3 regions of the Methylobacterium sp. WL8 genome follow, and region 1 is predicted to be linked to each of the others. Evidence: predicted binding sites of a transcription regulator. Region 1 holds the regulator's gene; each other region holds the start of a gene.
The links. The regulator LexA, encoded in region 1, represses DNA repair genes until DNA is damaged. The targets are predictions, from matches to a motif close to TGTTCNNNNTGTGTTCNG.

Region 1 (3,665 bases):
CTGCTCCGGTGTCTCCGAATCGCCGGCTCGGGTCGGCGTCGGTCACGCATTGTCGAAAGGCGCCGCCGCCGGCCGCACCTCATGGGTCCAAACCTAAGCCGGTTTGCCTTGCGAAGCGGTTAATCACGCGCCGGTCCAGCGCCGCCCGGGGCGGCGACGCCCGAATACTGATGTGCGGGACACGAATGCCGTCCGAGCCCAAACGGCACCGCGTCGCCCCGCCCGTTCCCTCGCGATGAGCCGGCGCGGCCTTTACCGATGCGTCCCAACGCAGGATGACGGCCCCGCAGGCGGGCACGGCGCCCGACGGGAACGCCCGCGGGGGAGGCTCGGCCGCCGCGCGAAACAGGATCGGCACGCGATGCTCAAGGTCGTCATCAGCGAGTTCATGGACGAGGCCGCGATCCGGGCGGAGCTCGCCGGGTTCGAGACGCTCTACGATCCGACCCTCGTCGACCGGCCCGACGCCCTGCGCGCGGCGCTCCAAGAGGCGGCGGGGCTGATCGTCCGCAACCGCACGCAGGTGCGCGGCGACCTGCTGGCAGCGGCTCCCGACCTCAAGGTGGTGGGCCGCCTCGGCGTCGGCCTCGACAACATCGACCTGCCGGCCTGCGCCGCCCGCGGGATCGCGGTCCATCCCGCGACCGGCGCCAACGACGGCGCGGTGGCCGAGTACGTGATCGGCACGGCCCTGCTGCTGCTGCGCGGCGCCTACGGTGCCAGCGCGCAGGTGGCGGCGGGGGCGTGGCCGCGCAACGCGTCGATGGGGCGCGAGATCGCCGGCAAGCGCCTCGGCCTCGTCGGCTTCGGTGCCATCGCCCGCGAGACCGCCCGGCGCGCCGCGGCGCTCGACATGGCGGTCTCGGCCTTCGACCCGTACCTGACGCCCGAGGACACCGCGTGGCGCCCGGCCCACGGCTCGGTGACGCGTGCCGAGCTCGACGCGCTGATCGCATCGAGCGACGTGCTCTCCCTGCACGTGCCGCTCACCGAGGCGACGCGGGGGATGATCGGCTCCGACGCGATCACCCGGATGCCGCCGGGCGCGATCCTGATCAACGCCGCCCGCGGGGGCGTGGTGGACGAGCGCGCAGTCGTCGACGCGCTCCGGTCGGGCCATCTCGGCGGGGCGGCGCTGGACGTGTTCGCGGAGGAGCCGCTGGATGCTATGGGCGGGGCACTGTTCGCCGACGTGCCGAACCTGATCCTGACGCCGCACATCGCGGGCGTGACGCAGGAATCGAACGTGCGCGTCTCCGCCGTCACGGCCCGCGCCGTGCGGCGAAGCCTGGAGGGCTGAACCTCGCCTTGCCGCGCTGGCACCGTCGCGTAACGAATTCGTCTGTCCGCGCAGCGCGTCGCGACAAGAACCCTTGCGGAACACTTGACGAACGTTTAACGTGTTCGTGTTTTGTTTCTGCGGCTTCACCTTCGTGCGGCCGCACTTTCTCGCGAGCTCGCCAATGCTGACCCGTAAACAGCTGGATCTCCTGCGATTCATTGATGAGCGGATGCGCGAGGACGGCGTCCCGCCCTCGTTCGACGAGATGAAGGACGCCCTCGACCTCAAGTCGAAATCGGGCATCCATCGGCTGATCACCGCCCTCGAGGAGCGCGGCTTCCTGCGCCGGCTTCCCAACCGCGCCCGGGCGATCGAGGTCCTGCGGATGCCCGACGGCGCCGGCCGCATGGCGGCGCCCGCTCCGGTGGCGGCGCCCGCGCCACGCCGCTTCACCCCGAGCGTGGTGGAGGGCGGGCGCGCCAAGGCGGTGCCGCCTCGGCCGACGACGCAGATGGTCGATGACAGCGGTCGCTCCGTGTCGATCCCGGTGATGGGCCGGATCGCCGCCGGAACTCCGATCTCTGCGATCCAGAACCAGAGCCACGCGATCACCATGTCGCCGGACTTCCTCGCCGGCGGCGAGCACTACGCACTGGAGGTCCGCGGCGATTCGATGGTCGAGGCCGGCATCCTCGACGGCGACCTCGTGGTGATCCGCAAGCAGGACACCGCCAACACCGGCGACATCATCGTCGCGCTGATCGACGATGAGGAGGCGACGCTGAAGCGCCTGCGCCGGCGCGGCTCGTCGATCGCACTGGAAGCGGCCAACCCCGCCTACGAAACCCGCGTGCTCGGGCCGGATCGCGTCCAGATCCAGGGGCGGTTGGTCAGCCTCGTCCGCCGTTACTGAAGCGTCTCCGCCGGCATCTCGGCGTCGGTGCCGTCCGCGACCGGGTCGTCGGGCGCCGGTTCGGTCCGCGGATTCGGCGGCGCCATGCCCTGGAAAGGTACGTACTTCGGCTTGATCTCGCCGGGTAAAGGCGATTGTGGCACCGGCTGGTCGGCTGGCTTGGCCGGCACGCGGGCTTGGGCCGGTCGCCACGGCAGCGTCCGCCCCGGCTCGCGGGTCCGACTCACCGTGAAGCCGTCCGGCTGCAGGCGGATCGCAACCGCGCCGTGGGCGGCGAGGTAGGCGCGATCGATGACGAGGGCTGCGGCGCAGCTGGGCGGCGCGGAGAGCGGCGTGATCAACACCGCGGCGTTGGCGCAATCCTGGGCGAAGCCGCGGCGGTCCTTCAGAAGGGCCACCGCGCGGCCGTCGGCGAGCCGCAGGACGCACCCAATCCGGTCGCAGGTGGGACCACCGGTCGCCTGCGCGCCGGTCCGGCCGTCGCCGTCGGCCTTCAGCCATTGCTCCAGCACGAAGTTCGACGGCTTGCCGAGGGCGACGAGGCTGCCGTCGATCCGGCGCACCGCGGCACCGCTGCCCTGGCGATCGACGTAGATGTCGAAGCGGGCCGGCGCCGTCGCGAGGCCTAGCCCGAGCAAGGCGGGCGGCAAGGCAAGCCAGCGCAGGCGCGAGACCGGCAGCGTCGCGAGCAGAAGCGCCGCGGCGAGGCACCCGAGCGCGCCGGTGCCGAAAGCCGGCACCACCACGTTGGCGCGACCGAGCCCCTCGATCCAGCCGGAGATCGTCAGCATCCCCCGCACTGCCAGGCCCATCAGCCACCAGACCGGCTGATCGAGGGCGAACGGGTAGGCGACGATGCCGAGCACCGCCGCCGGCATCACCGCGAGCGAGACCAGCGGCAGCGTGAGCGCGTTACCGATCAGCCCGAAAGGCTGCACCGTCTGGAAGTGGTAGGTCGCGAAGGGTGCGGTGGCGACCTGGGCCACCAGCGTCGTGCCGAGCGTGCCGACGACCGTCGTCAGCCCCAGGGCGATCAGCCGGCCGATCCGCCCGGCGCCATCGCGGCGGAACAGGCGCCCGTCGATCAGCCGGGCGCAGGCGATGAGGCCGGCCACCGCCCCAAACGACATCTGGAAGCTCGGGCCGAGCAGCCCCTCCGGCTCGTGCGCCAGCGCGATGAGCGCGGCGAGGGCGAGGTTGCGCATGCTCAACGCCGGGCGGTCGACCAGGATCGCGCCGAGCATGATCAGGGTCATGACGAGGGAGCGCTCGGCGGCGATGTCCCAGCCGGAGAAGACGCAGTAGGCGGTGACGCCGACCATCGCCAGCGCCGCGGCGATCTTCTTGATCGGCCAGGCCAGCGCGAGGAACGGCACCAGCGCGAGCCCGGCCCGCACGAGCCAGAACACGACGCCGGCGGCCAGCACCATGTGGAGTCCAGAGATAGAAACGACGTGATAAATTCCGGCC
Region 2 (3,665 bases), on a different contig from region 1:
GAGCGCGGGGTGCCGCGGCCTTTCGCTTCCGTGGCGAACAGCGTCGCGCCGGCCACCAGCCCGAGAACCGCGGCCAAGCCGAGCTTCGGCCACCGGCGGCTCTCAGTACGCCGGAGATCGCGCGTGCCGTCGCCGCGGCGATCCTCGCGTTTCGCCCAGGCGTCGGCCATTTCCGCGCAGTACCTTCGTTCGGTGGTCGGGTGGGTCGTCACGTCCGTGTCGTTCCTTCGCCATGGCCGTCGCGATGCACGGCGATCGTGGGGGCCAACGTGCGAGGCGATGGTTCTTTCCGGATCGTCCAGCCCACCTGCGGCCCGCGTTGCCTCGTCGCGTTCCGCCCGCGTATAAACCGCAGAATCCCCACGACACCCAAGAAACGCGCGACGCCATGGCCGGCCATTCCCAGTTCAAGAACATCATGCACCGCAAGGGCCGGGTGGACGCCGTCCGCTCGAAGCTCTTCGGCAAGCTCGCCCGCGAGATCACCGTGGCGGCCAAGCTCGGCCTGCCCGATCCGGCGATGAACGCGCGCCTGCGCGCGGCGATCATCGCGGCGCGCGCCGAAAACGTGCCCAAGGACAACATCGAGCGCGCGATCAAGAAGGCGTCCGGCGCCGACGGCGAGACCTACGAGGAGATCCGCTACGAGGGCTACGGCCCGGGCGGCGCCGCGCTGATCGTCGAGGCGCAGACCGACAACCGCAACCGCACGGCTTCCGACGTGCGCTCGGCCTTCACCAAATCGGGCGGGAGCCTCGCCGAGACCGGCGCCGTCGCCTTCATGTTCGACCGCGTCGGCGTCATCGCGTTCCCGGCCTCGGTGGCCGACGCCGACACGATGATCGAGGCCGCGATCGAGGCCGGCGCCGACGACGTGCGCTCGGACGAGGCCGGCCACGAGATCACCTGCGCGCAGGACTCCTTCGGCGAGGTCTCGAAGGCGCTCGAAGCCCGCTTCGGCGAGCCGACCCGCACGGGCCTCGTCTGGAAGGCGCAGAACACGATCGACGTCGACGACGAGACCGGCGAGAAGCTGATCCGCCTCGTCGAGGTGATCGAGGACCAGGACGACGTGCAGAACGTCTACGTCAACTTCGCCCTGTCCGACGCGCTGGTGGCCAAGCTCGAGGCGTAAGGCTCAGGCCTCAGCGGAGCGAGACCGTCCCGCTGCGGTCGCAGCGATAGGGCGCGACGCCCACCGCCGGGTCCTGCAGCACGCGTCCGCCGGAGGCCTCGCAGCGGGTCTGGAACGAGTCGTGCGGCCCCCAGAAGCTCCAGATCGTGAACATCGGCAGCACCATCATCAGGCAGACGCTGCCGATGACCATGCCCGCCGCCCAGGCGCTGCCGCGCAAGGGCTTGGGCGGCTCCGGGCGCATCGGCGCCATCGGGGCGAGGAAGGCCAGGGTCGGCACCAGCCAGTCGAAGGTGTTCATCCGCCTGCCCCCTCGATCGCTCCGGCGCGGTTCCGGTCACGCCCCGCGCGACGGACGGTAGTTCGGCCGCGCCGAATGCGAAAGGTGCCGGCCCGCGACCGTTTGGCGAAACCGATCGTTCACGCTATGTGCTCACACAGGGCGGGCGTGGCGTTCCGGCCCCGCGCCCGAGGTCTCGCCCATGACGCCCATCCGCATCCTCGGCATCGATCCGGGCCTTCGCCGCACCGGCTGGGGCATGGTGACGGTGACCGGCGCCAAGCTCGCCTACGTCGATTGCGGCGTCGTCACCTCGGACGGCGACCTGCCGCTGGCGCTGCGCCTGCGCGAGCTGCACGAGGGCATCACCCGGATCGTGCGGGATTTCTCGCCCGACGAGGTCTCGGTGGAGGAGACCTTCGTCAACAAGGACGCGCAGGCGACGCTGAAGCTCGGCCACGCCCGCGCCATCGCCCTGCTGGTGCCGGCGCTGGCCGGCGTGCCGGTGTTCGAATACGCGGCGAACCTGATCAAGAAGTCGGTCTGCGGCTCGGGCCACGCCGAGAAGGTGCAGATCCAGGCGATGGTGCGGTTCCTGCTGCCGAAGGCCGAGTTCAAGGTCGCGGATGCGGCCGACGCGCTGGCCATCGCCATCACCCACGTCAACCATCGCGGCGCGCATGCGCTGAAGCGCGCCAACCCGCCCCCCGGCGCGGCAGGCCCCGGCGCCGCGCGGATCGCGGCGGCCCTGGCCAAGCTCGGCTGAGCCCGTCAGTTCACCGCCTTGAACTCGCCTTCGAGGCGCAGGACCACCTCGTCGCCGAGCACCGGCAGGTAGGCGTCGATGCCGAAATCCGAGCGCTTGAGCACAGCGCGGCCGTCGAAGCCCACGGTGTAGGCCTTGTCCACCGGGTGGATGCCGGCCTGGTTGAAGGTCGCGTCGAAGGCGACCGGCTTGGTGATGCCGCGCAGCGTCAGGTCGCCGGTGACCCGCGCCGTGGTCGGGCTCGTCGCCTCGACCGCGGTTGCGACGAAGGTCGCGCTCGGGAACTTCGCGGTGTCGAAGAAGTCCGGCGCCTTGAGGTGCGCGTCGAGCTTCGGGTTCACGCCTGTGACGCTGTCGGTGCCGATCGTGACCGTGAGTCGGATCTTGGCCGGGTCCCTCGGATCGAGCACCGCGTCGCCGGCGACGTCGGTGATCTGGCCGTAATAGGTCGAGAAGCCGAGATGGCTCAGCGACCACGTGATCTTGGCGTGGTCGGGATCGAGGCGGTAGGCGCCCGGCCGCACCTGCGTCGGGTCGGCGCTCGGGGCCGCGGTCTCGGCGGCCCGCGCCGGCGCGAGGGCGAGCGCGAACGCCAGGAGGAGCAGAGGTCCGCGCATCGGGATCGCCTGTGATTGTGACCGAAGGTTTCCGGGCCGTGATCTCACGAAGCTTGGCCGCCCTCAAGGCTCGTACCGCGTTGGATGCCGTGGATGGCGGCGCGGGGCCGCATTCTGTAGGCAGCGCAGATCGAGCGGGACGCGCCGCGCGGATGATCGGGATCTCATGATCGGGAAGCTCAAGGGCGTGGTCGACTCCTTCGGCGAGGACTTCGTCATCCTCGACGTGCAGGGCGTCGGCTACGTGGTGCATTGCTCGGCGCGCACGCTGCAGCGCATGCCCAAGGCCGGCGAACCGGCCGACCTCTCGATCGAGACGCATGTGCGCGAGGACATGATCCGGCTCTACGGCTTCCGCTCGGACGCCGAGCGCGAGTGGTTCCGCCTGCTCCAGACGGTGCAGGGCGTCGGCTCGAAGGTCGCGCTTGGGCTGCTCTCGGTGCTGGAGCCGCCGCAGCTCGCCTCGGCGATCGCGCTGGGCGACAAGACCGCGATCGCCCGCGCGCCCGGCGTCGGCCCGCGGCTCGCCGCCCGCCTCGTCGCGGAGCTGAAGGACAAGGCGCCGTCCTTCGTGCCCCTCGACCCGGCTTTGGTCGCGCTGGCCGGCGCGGTGGAAAACCGCTCCGCGCCCCAGCCCGTCGCGGACGCGATCTCGGCGCTGGTCAACCTCGGCTACGCCCAGCTCCAGGCCTCGGCCGCGATCGCAGCCGCCCTGCGCTCGGCCGGCGAAGGCGCCGAGACCAAGGTGCTCATCCGCCTCGGGTTGAAGGAGTTGGCGCAGTAGGCCGACGGGCCGCGCAGACGCTGGCGCGCGATGGGATCGTGCGCTCGTGATCGCCAAAGCCTTGACCGGCGCGGCGTCGGATG
Region 3 (3,665 bases), on a different contig from region 1:
GCCCGAGCCGGAGGTTGCGCAGGGAGTACGCGCCGCCGGCCGCGGAGACCTCGGCCGAGACCTCGATGGGCCGCCCGTCGAGGAGCGCCGTCGGCGGCCCGTCGAGGCCGAGCCGGCGCAGATACCGCCCGAGCCCGTCGGAGGCGGATGCGGCGAGCGTCACCGGGCCGGTGAAGCGCGGGCTCGGATCGGTGTCGATTTCGCCGCTCGCCGTCACGGTCGCCGCGCCCGGCGCCACGGCCGAGAAGCGCCGCAGCAGCAGGCCGCCGGCGCGCTCGATGGTGCCGGCCGCCTTGAGGTCGCTCCATTCCTCGAAGCCGAGCACGGCCGTCTCGACCGACAGGTCGAGGTCGAGCATCACCGGCAGGCCGGACGCCGCCTTGCCCGCCTTGCTACCCAGCTTGGGCAGGCCGCGCGCGAGGAAGGCCTGCCCGCCCGGCGAGAGCAGGAAGGCGTCGAGGTCGAGGCGGCGCGCACCGAGGGTCAGCCCCGCGCGCCAGCGCCGCAGGTCGATCTGGCCGCCGCCGGACAGGCGCAGGACCTGACCGCCCGGATCGATCTCGGCGTCGACGCCCTCGAACCGGACCAGCGCGCCGCTCGCCTTGAACTTGCCACCGAGGGTGAACGGCAGGTAGGCGCCCGCGGCCTGGGCCGGCGGGCCGACCACGAGGCGGGCGCTGCCCTCGGCCTCGGCGACGAGGGCGCGCGGCTCGGAGCCGCGGGTGCCGCGCGGGTCCGCCGGCACGAAGGCGACGCGGGCGTCGGCCTCGAAGCGCGGATGGGTGTCGCCGCCGCCCGAAAGCTTCAGCGCGACCGCGCCGTCCGCCCCCGGCTCGCCGCTGACGAGGGTGAACGGCAGGCCGCCGCTGCTGCCCGAGACCCGCCACGGGCCGACGAGCGCCGGCGCCTGGACCTGCACGGCCTCCGCGTAGAACTGGTCGGTGCGCCCGGTCGACGGCACGAACGTGGTGAGCAGCAGCTGCTGGACGTGAAGGTCTTCGACCGCGAGGTCGCGCCCGCGCAGGGTCTCGCCGAGGCCGGCAGGCACCACGAGGGCGTCGCCTTCGGTCACCGGCAGCTTGATCTCGGCGCGGCCGATCCGCGTCTCCGTGAACCGGACCGCGCCCGACAGCAGCGGGGTCAGGCCGAGCTCGGCCTTGACGAAACGCAGGTCGAGGGCGGGCTTTCCCGCATCGTCGCCGAGGTGCAGGCGGTCGAGGCGCAGGCGCGGCGAGGGCAGCAGCCGCACGTCGATGCGGCCCTCGGTGCGGACCGTCAGCCCGAGCGAGCGGCTCACGGTCGCGTCGACGAAGGCGCGATGGGCCGGCCAGTCGATGAAGGGGGGCACGGCGAGCGCCGCGACCAGGATCAGGATGACGGCGCCCGCGAGCGCGGTCAGAAGGTCACGCACCGTGATCGTTCCGCATGCATCCCGCGCCACCCGGCGGGTTCACGGCGGGCATAGCACGGCCGGCGGCAACCAGCGCCAGCGGGCTTTTGTCGGGGGCCGGCAGGGTCGTTTCAGGCAGGCCGCCGGATATTTACCGGATCGATCGAGCGCCCCCCCCTTCCCTCCCGCTCTGCGGGGGGAGGGAAGGGACGGTCCGCTTATCGCCGAGGGGCGACGACCACGCCCGGGGTGGGTTGAGGCGCCTGCATCTGCTGGCTGCGCTGGATCTCCATGCGCGTGGTGTTGTTCTGCGAGGTGATGTTCTGCTGCAGCGCCCGGGACTCGCTCTGGCGGGCGAAGGACTCGTTGGCGGCGTCGGGGTTGCCCTGCCGGACCTGCGCGAGGGCGGGGGTGGCGGCGAGGACGGCGAGGACGGCGATCGGCACGATGCGCATCGGGCGCTCCTGAATCTCGTGTGGTCTTTAATGATGTGGGTCTTGCGATGATCTGACCAAGCGGCCGAACGACCCTGGGTTCCCCGCCTGCGACTCCCCGCCTGCAACCGTGCGGGGTGGCGACATCGCGTCCGGGCCTCGACGCCGTTCGCGTTTTGGTCCAGGGATTGCCGATGCCGAATTCCTCGCATGCGACGCCGCCTTCCGACGCGGGGCGTGGCCCCAGCTCCATCGCCGCCCGCGCCATGGGGGGCTTGCGCCCGACCGCCGCGTCCTACTTGGATGGCCTGAACGAGGAGCAGCGCCGCGCCGTCGAGGCGACGGAAGGCCCCGTCCTGGTGCTGGCCGGCGCCGGCACCGGCAAGACCCGGGTGCTGACCACGCGCATCGCCCACCTGATCAGCACCGGCCGGGCGCGGCCGTTCGACATCCTGTCGGTGACCTTCACCAACAAGGCCGCGCGGGAGATGAAGCACCGGATCGGCACGCTGGTCGGGCCGGCCGGCGAGGGCATGCCCTGGCTCGGCACCTTCCACGCCATCGGCACCAAGATCCTGCGCCGCCACGCCGAGCTGGTGGGCCTGAAGTCCGACTTCACGATCCTCGGCACCGACGACCAGCTCCGCCTGATGAAGCAGGTGCTCAAGGACCAGAACATCGACGAGAAGCGCTGGCCGGCGCGCGCGCTCGGCCACGTCATCGACGGCTGGAAGAACCGCGGCCTCGGCCCGGACCAGATCCCCGCCGGCGAGGCGCAGGCCTTCGCCTTCGGCAAGGGCGGCGACCTCTACACCGCCTACCAGGCGCGGCTCGTGACCCTGAACGCGGTCGACTTCGGCGACCTGCTGCTGCTGTGCCTCAAGCTGTGGCGCGAGAACCCCGAAGTCCTGACCATCTATCAGGACAAGTTCCGCTACATCCTGGTCGACGAGTACCAGGACACGAACGTCGCCCAGTACCTCTGGCTCCGCCTGCTCGGGCAGACCCGGAAGAACATCGCCTGCGTCGGCGACGACGACCAGTCGATCTACGGCTGGCGTGGGGCCGAGGTCGACAACATCCTGCGCTTCGAGCACGATTTTCCCGGCGCCGTGGTGGTGCGGCTGGAGCGCAACTACCGCTCCACCGGCCACATCCTGGCCGCCGCCTCGGGCCTGATCGCCAAGAACCAGGGCCGGCTCGGCAAGACGCTGCGGACCGAGGACGAGCTCGGCGAGCCCGTCACCGTGTCGGGCGCCTGGGATTCCGAGGAGGAGGCGCGGCTTCTGGCGGAATCGATCGAGTCGCTCCAGGCCAAGCAGCACCCGCTTTCCGAAATCGCGGTGCTGGTGCGGATCTCGGCGCAGATGCGCGAGATCGAGGACCGCTTCGTCCAGCTCGGCCTGCCCTACCGGGTGATCGGCGGCCCGCGCTTCTACGAGCGCGCCGAGATCCGCGACGCGCTGGCGTACCTCCGCGCGACCAAGAACCCGTCCGACGACCTCGCCTTCGAGCGGATCGTGAACACCCCCAAGCGCGGCCTGGGCGACGCGACGCTGCAGCAGCTCCACCTCTATGCCCGCGCCGAGCAGGTGCCGCTCCTGCACGCCGCGCGAAAGCTCTGCGAGACCGACGAGCTCAAGCCGCGCGTCCGCTCGACGCTGCGCGCGCTCACCGAGAGCTTTTCGCGCTGGGCGCGGCTCGTCGAGAGCAACCCGCATTCCGAGGTGGCGCAGACCATCCTCGAGGAATCCGGCTACACCGAGATGTGGCAGAAGGAGAAGTCGGCCGACGCCGCCGGGCGCCTGGAAAACCTCAAGGAGTTCGTCCGCTCCATGGAG

Region 2: ruvC (crossover junction endodeoxyribonuclease RuvC) is a predicted target of LexA. The motif match lies at 1,553-1,570, and genes of this name have one in related genera.
Region 3: FV234_RS05850 (UvrD-helicase domain-containing protein) is a predicted target of LexA. The motif match lies at 1,991-2,008, and genes of this name have one in related genera.

The regions. Positions count from the first base shown of each region.
Region 1 is NZ_VRVF01000002.1:64,524-68,188, reverse strand. It holds gene FV234_RS01155 (hydroxyacid dehydrogenase) at 362-1,300, shown strand; gene lexA (transcriptional repressor LexA) at 1,464-2,195, shown strand; gene FV234_RS01145 (ComEC/Rec2 family competence protein) at 2,189-3,665, opposite strand, start outside.
Region 2 is NZ_VRVF01000012.1:59,540-63,204, reverse strand. It holds gene FV234_RS26605 (hypothetical protein) at 1-212, opposite strand, end outside; gene FV234_RS06995 (YebC/PmpR family DNA-binding transcriptional regulator) at 389-1,135, shown strand; gene FV234_RS06990 (hypothetical protein) at 1,146-1,436, opposite strand; gene ruvC (crossover junction endodeoxyribonuclease RuvC) at 1,618-2,181, shown strand; gene FV234_RS06980 (YceI family protein) at 2,187-2,798, opposite strand; gene ruvA (Holliday junction branch migration protein RuvA) at 2,965-3,582, shown strand.
Region 3 is NZ_VRVF01000010.1:2,150-5,814, forward strand. It holds partial or broken gene FV234_RS05840 (AsmA family protein) at 1-1,411, opposite strand, end outside; gene FV234_RS05845 (hypothetical protein) at 1,609-1,845, opposite strand; gene FV234_RS05850 (UvrD-helicase domain-containing protein) at 2,019-3,665, shown strand, end outside.